DNA from 3 places in the Alteromonas sp. 4NS20-0143 genome. Region 3 is predicted to be linked to each of the others. Evidence: predicted binding sites of a transcription regulator. Region 3 holds the regulator's gene; each other region holds the start of a gene.
The links. Region 3 encodes LexA, which represses DNA repair genes until DNA is damaged. Its sites were predicted from a motif close to TACTGTATNNNNATACAGTA; they were not measured.

Region 1 (2,264 bases), on a different contig from region 3:
TATTTGCTTGGCTCTCTTTGCTTAGCTTGGCTGGCTCGGCGTTAATCGTCAAAGGGTAGGATCAATTGCTGTGTTGATTGATGGGCAGCTAAACCTATGTGTATCCCCACCAGACGAATTCCCCGTCCGTTGGCCCGCTCGAACGCCTCTTCCATCAGCGTTGCAAAATAATGCTCTTCAAGCATGGCATGTCGATGCTCAACGGTAGTAAGCTGAAAATCATTAAACTTGAGCTTAACGCCCTGTGTTCTTAAACGCACAGGCTTTCCGGTTCTTTTCTTGTGATTTTCCATGCGCTCGTGGAGCTTTTCGAGTAAATGGGGAAGGAATGCCTTGCACTGTTCAATCGTCTGAATGTCGTCACTAAGAGTGCGCTCTACACCAATTGATTTTCGCTCGCGAGACACCGACAATTCGCGCTCATCAATACCATGAGCCCTTTCCCACAATACACTGCCAAACTTTCCAAGCTCTTTTTGTATTCGCTCAAAAGGATACTGGCGCACATCGTTACAGGTATTTAGCCCCATGCGAGACAACTTTTGCATTGTCACTTTTCCCACACCAGGTATCTTTTTTAGCGGCATGTTACGAACAAACTCATCAAGATTATCCGGCGTAATCACACAAATGCCATCGGGTTTGTTTTCATCACTCGCTACCTTTGCGACGAACTTACATGGGGCAACACCAGCTGATGCGGTTAAACCCAATTCGCTTTCAATTCTTGCGCGGATTTCCTCCGCTATTAATGTGGCGCTACCGCCGCAAAACTGACTGTTAGTCACATCAAGATATGCTTCATCTAATGATAATGGCTCTACTAAGTCTGTGTAGTCAGAAAATATGTTACGAATTTTTTGAGACTCGCTGGCGTAAGCGTCCATGCGGCCTTTTACTAACGTAAGATTTGGGCACAGCTTCATGGCATAAGCGGTAGCCATCGCGCTACGTACGCCATATTTTCTTGCCGGGTAGTTACACGTTGAAATCACGCCTCTGCGATCGGAGCTTCCCCCTATCGCGATGGGAATATTCTTAAGCGCAGGATTATCCCGCATTTCCACAGCGGCATAAAAACAATCCATATCAACGTGGATGATTTTTCGCATTTAAACTCGCATTGCGGTACTAGGATGCTTATAAGTGTATGCTAATACCAAACTGTACATATAGACAGTATAGTAGCGACTAGCGAAGACTTATTCCAGTAAGACGTGCTCTTTGAAGATTAAATGATAAAGTTTCTAACAGCCGCTTGTTGTTAGACTAATGATAGGTTTTGAATCAGCTGAACGAGCAGCTGCATATCTCACCTTGCAATTTGAAGGGTCCGGAGCATCATCTAATATAAGGTTGATATTTCCCAACCTACCTGAACAATTTCCTCCGCCCCAAGTTAATCCTTCGCTTACATCCATCGCCCTTTCAATACCGCTCGGATGAGGGCAAGGGAAGCCACAGCGTAGGGTAATAGTTTGTCCGGCAAGTTCTACAGTGGGATCTAAGTTGCAATCGGTTTTATTTTCGAGCCTAGCCTTATAGTTGACAAGATCCGACGCCGTTTTCATTGATCCCTCTGCAGCTTCTAGGGTGGCAATTCGACCATCACGTCCTAGGTCTACTAATCGAGGCACTGCGGTCACCGCGAGGATCCCTAAAACAACGATTACAACAATCAACTCGATAAGAGTAAACCCTTCTTCACCTAACTTCATAAATACTCTTCTTTAGTATCGACATATTCATAAGGTAATATTTATTAAGAGATAGTATATGAACTTAAAAGTAACATGAAATAAAACCGATACAAAAAAGCCGCTAGTGGGTAGCTAGCGGCTTTATTCATTTTGGAAAAGTTGTACGGTCGCGTTTCAACTTACAAAATTTGGTTTTGCTTCCATTCATTCAGTTTTTTCTGACGTGCTTCTTCTTTTTCCATACGCGACTTTTTACGATCGCAAGGCTCTGGGCAGTCACACGCTTTTTCTATACCGATTGCGCCTAATCCGCCACAACTTCCCAAAATAGTTTTTCGCTGCACCAAGTAACCAATAGCCATGGCTGCAACCATGGTCAAAAAGAAACCGAATGCGAGAATAAATGTAGACATACCTACCCCTTGGTTATCCCCTTAATTATGTACTGTAACCAGTTTATCAAATTCTGGCGACGCATACTCCTCGAAACTATCATCTGTGCGACGAATGAGGAATACCGCAAGATTTTCCTGCTCTGCCACTTCAATAGCCTGTTCCCACCCC
Region 2 (2,264 bases), on a different contig from region 3:
GGCTGCTTTCAGTATGTTGCCCGTAGAGCGGTAGTTTTGCTCTAGGCGAATGGTTGCTGGTGATTCAAAGTCTTTTAGAAAGTGCTGAATGTTGTCTACATTCGCACCGCGCCAACCGTATATAGATTGGTCGTCATCGCCCACAATCATAATATTGTTATTATCGCCGCTGCTCAGCATGCGTAACCAAGCATATTGAATGTTGTTGGTATCTTGGAATTCATCAACTAACACCGCGCGAAAACGACGCTGGTAGTGGGCTAATACTTCAGGATTTTTCGCCCATAGCTCGTGAGCGCGTAGCAGGAGCTCTGCAAAGTCTACAAGGCCTGAGCGATCGCAGGCATCTTGATAAGCGGTATACACTTCGCGCATGGTTTTTTGAATAGGGTCGTCAAAGGTTTCAATATGCTGAGGGCGAAGTCCTTCGTCTTTGTTACCATTGATGTACCATTGAATTTGACGAGGTGGATAGTGCTTCTCGTCTAAATTCATGGCCTTTAAAATTCGACGAATTAGGCGATACTGATCGTCTGAATCAATGATTTGAAAATTCTCTGGCAGTCGTGCTTCAGCGTGGTGAGCGCGCAACAGGCGATGGGCTAACCCGTGGAACGTGCCAATCCACATGTTATGCAGGCTTTTGCCCATAAGCGACTCTATACGACCGCGCATCTCTTTAGCGGCTTTATTTGTGAACGTAACGGCTAAGATTGAGAAGGGCGCAATATTTTCGACTTCCATCAACCACGCTATGCGGTGAACAAGCACGCGGGTTTTGCCACTACCAGCGCCTGCTAATACCAGCGCGTTTGAGAGCGGTGCTGCTACAGCCTCACGTTGTTTGTCGTTAAGCTCGTCTAGCAGTCTGGATACATCCATAGTGTGGCACCTGTTATCTTATTTTATTCACAAATTAGAAGCGTAGCTATTATGCCAGCTGACTGTTAATTTATACAGTCTAGTTTTGGCTTCTTGTGTCTTGCAGTGGCGGAAAAAACCTAATGGAATAACTAATAATAAATTGTTTAGCTAAGTTGATCGAAATCCACCGCCAGCAGGTATCACTGTCATATTGCAATTCGTCAATCTCAGGTAAACTCATCGTTTACGCTTCGCTGTTCAATATCACTGCGTCTAAGATAAATACCAACGGGAAATGCTATGTCTGTTACCTCTACACCCATCGATTTTTGGTCTACTTTAAAACAAGAAGCAAAAGTTGTTGCAGATAATGAACCGTTATTATCAAGCTATGTTCATGCAAGTGTATTGGCGCACCATAATTTCGAATCGTGTTTGAGTTTTATTCTTTCCAATAAAATGGCTGACGACGTGATGCCAGCCCTCGCTATTCGGGAAGTCTTCGATCAGGCCTATTTACTAGAGCCAGGGATCAGTGAAGCGGCAACGGCGGATATTTTAGCCATTAAAGCGCGTGATGCCGCGGTAGGCGACTTCCTAACGCCGCTGCTTCATTTTAAAGGTTTTCACGCTGTTCAAGTACATCGTATGGCGCATTATTTGTGGATGCACGGTCGCCATCAGCTTGCTCTTTTTCTTCAAAGCCGCAATTCAGCTAGCTTTAGTGTGGATATTCATCCGGCTGCAAAAATTGGTAAAGGCGTAATGTTTGACCATGCTACAGGTATCGTTATTGGTGAGACTGCTGTAGTTGAAGATAACGTCTCCTTGCTACAAAGCGTTACGCTGGGCGGTACCGGCAACGAGTCTGGCGATCGTCACCCTAAAATTCGCCAAGGCGTTTTAGTGGGAGCCGGGGCTAAAATTCTGGGCAATATTGAAGTGGGCGAAGGGTCAAAAGTTGGTGCAGGAAGCGTGGTGCTAAACGACGTACCACCCCATGTCACCGTAGTTGGCGTACCGGCAAAAGTGGTGGGCCGCCCAGTGTGTCAACACCCTTGCGAGTCTATGCAGCAAAACGTGCTTGAGGATAATGTCTAAACAATTTGTTTAGACGTTCAAGTCGAGTTTTTAGCGTTTAAACTCAGCCCCCAGCCTTTAATTTCAGTCCCAAGCTTAAGCAGTTCGCTAAGTTTGCTGGACTGTACTCTTTTTTAAAGCATCCTATTTAAAGCTTCCTGCTTACAACTCCCAGCGCATAAAACCTTGCTTATAGCGCATCGTTTTAGAAAAAAACGTTAGGCTGCTATGCCTATTAACGACAAAAGTGAGCGAGTTCTGACAATGTGGATAGCGAGACATGTGGCAACACCGAAACAGGCTCGTTTCGCAGCGCCATT
Region 3 (2,264 bases):
AGTGATTTCACTCAGCACCTCCGTAATGGTAGAACCATTAACGCCAAATGTTGTTATGCGCAGTCTCTACCAAGTGGTTTGTGAACGATTAACTCAATACATCGATTTGTAAATTGAATTCAAAGTCATTGTTATTATTTTGTTAAAGCTTGTATAAGAATTGCGCAATAATGGCGTTCCGTCTAGTCTTTTCTGTTAAAAATTTAATGAGACAGTTAAAATTTAATCTAACGCAGTTTGAGCAGTGGGTTTTGTGATGCAGTGTAAAGCGAGGTAAATCAGGGGATAGTCAGGTTATTTGCAGTGAAAACTACACTAATTCTCTAGTAACGGAAAACAACATTTAGTTTCTAAAAATCAATCATTAACCGTGAAAAATTGAACAAATTTCACACAAAGTCAAGGCAATATAATATGTAATATCTTACTAATATTAGATAGAAAGCGTGCGTGGATTTTTATCAGATATAGAAGTGTATTAATGATATTTATAAGCACTGAAAGTCTTAGCTAATAGTGGTTTTATTAAGCATATCAACAAACTTAAGTGCAAAAAAAAGCGGCTATTGAGCCGCTTTCATAATAACGTCATAAAAGGCTACATCCAGTCGGCGTTTCGAATAACGCCAACGGCAATACCTTCAATGGCAAACGGCTCGTTTGCCAAGTCGACTTTAATAGGCGAAAACTCATCGTTTTCAGCATGAAGTAATACTTCTCTACCGCGTCTTTCTAAGCGCTTCACCGTCACGTCTTCGTCAACCCTTGCTACTACAACTTGGCCGTTATGTACATCGGTAGTGCGATGTACTGCTAGTAAGTCGCCATCGAGTATACCAATGTCTTTCATACTCATACCGTTTACGCGAAGCAAAAAGTCTGCGTGAGGCTGGAATAGAGCAGGATCCACTTTATAGTGCGACTCTACGTGTTCTTGAGCAAGAATAGGTTCACCAGCGGCGACTCTACCAATTAACGGTAATCCTTCCTCTTCAACCACTTCTTCTTCAATAGGAACAGTCAGTTTGATACCGCGAGACGTTCCTGGCAAAATTTCAATAACGCCTTTACGCGCAAGTGCCTTAAGATGTTCTTCAGCAGCATTAGCAGACCTAAAACCTAGGTGACGGGCTATTTCTGCACGCGTAGGCGGCATTCCCGTTTCTTGCATGTTTGATTTTATAAGTTCTAAAACTTCAGTTTGTCGAGCTGTGAGTGGGCGCATAAAAGACCTGTCTGTCTATACAGTTCCTGTAAGTATATACACCTAAACATAAATGACAAGCGCAGACACGCTGTCACAAACAAAAAAAGCGACTATCGCTATCAAATATGAAGTTAAAGTATACCAGGCTGCCAGCAGGTGCGGTTTCTACCACTTGACTTAGCCTCGTACAGAGCCTGATCGGCCACCGACAAGTAGGTACTAAAATCGATATCGAAGCAGTCTGACGTATAGCTAACCCCCGTGCTGATAGTAATATTGATTCGATCGTCTTTGTAAACAAGTTGCGCAGCGTTTATAGCCTCCCGAAGACTCTCAAAGGTGCTGTTTACTTCATTAGGGGATTTGTTCACTAACACAATGGCGAATTCTTCACCGCCTAACCTAGCCACAACACCGTGCTCGCTGCAAAAAGAGCGAGTGAGTGATGCAACCTCCTTTAATGCATAGTCGCCAGCATCGTGCCCGTAGGTATCGTTGACACTCTTGAAGTAATCTATGTCGATAATGGCTATGGCAACTTGCTGGTGAGTTCGGGAGATGAGATTACATTCATCTAAGAAAGCTCGTCTGTTTAACAAGCCGGTAAGGGGGTCGGTCATCGCAAGCATACGCAGTTTTTCTTCAGCTTCTGCCCGTGCGGTTTCCAAATCAACCGCATAAAATAAACCTGCTAATGCATCTAAAAACGGCTGGAAAAACGCTGCATCTGACGCTTTGTAAAATTCAAACTTGTTAGCTAAGCCAATCATACCCACAACTTCATCTTTTATCTTAATAGGAAGCCCAAGGAAGCGGTTAATACGAGGGTGGCCTTTAGGGGTGCCTCTTGAGGCGGGATGAGTTTTGGGGGTGTTGCTAATAATCACATCACCGGTTGTAATAACTTTGCCAAACAAATTATCAAAACTTGTGAAGTACAGGTTTCGCTTTTTATACTCTGCGTATTGCGTAAAGCTAGAACTGTCCCACACAATGTCTGAAATGGCATGAATAAAGAGTTTTGGCTCACTGTCTTTATCCTGCATTTGTGCAATAA

Region 1: the regulator LexA is predicted to act here: its motif matches at 1,163-1,182, upstream of dinB (DNA polymerase IV).
Region 2: the regulator LexA is predicted to act here: its motif matches at 943-962, upstream of uvrD (DNA helicase II).

What each region holds. Positions count from the first base shown of each region.
Region 1 covers NZ_BAAJLR010000010.1:75,016-77,279, forward strand. Annotated here, with positions in the region: gene dinB (DNA polymerase IV) at 42-1,112, opposite strand; gene AC27HD_RS16915 (type II secretion system protein) at 1,248-1,718, opposite strand; gene nqrM ((Na+)-NQR maturation NqrM) at 1,880-2,113, opposite strand; gene AC27HD_RS16925 (FAD:protein FMN transferase) at 2,135-2,264, opposite strand, start outside.
Region 2 covers NZ_BAAJLR010000004.1:227,185-229,448, forward strand. Annotated here, with positions in the region: gene uvrD (DNA helicase II) at 1-882, opposite strand, end outside; gene cysE (serine O-acetyltransferase) at 1,165-1,965, shown strand; gene AC27HD_RS11220 (HAD-IA family hydrolase) at 2,180-2,264, opposite strand, start outside.
Region 3 covers NZ_BAAJLR010000009.1:53,398-55,661, forward strand. Annotated here, with positions in the region: gene coxB (cytochrome c oxidase subunit II) at 1-11, opposite strand, end outside; gene lexA (transcriptional repressor LexA) at 599-1,225, opposite strand; gene AC27HD_RS16090 (sensor domain-containing diguanylate cyclase) at 1,339-2,264, opposite strand, start outside.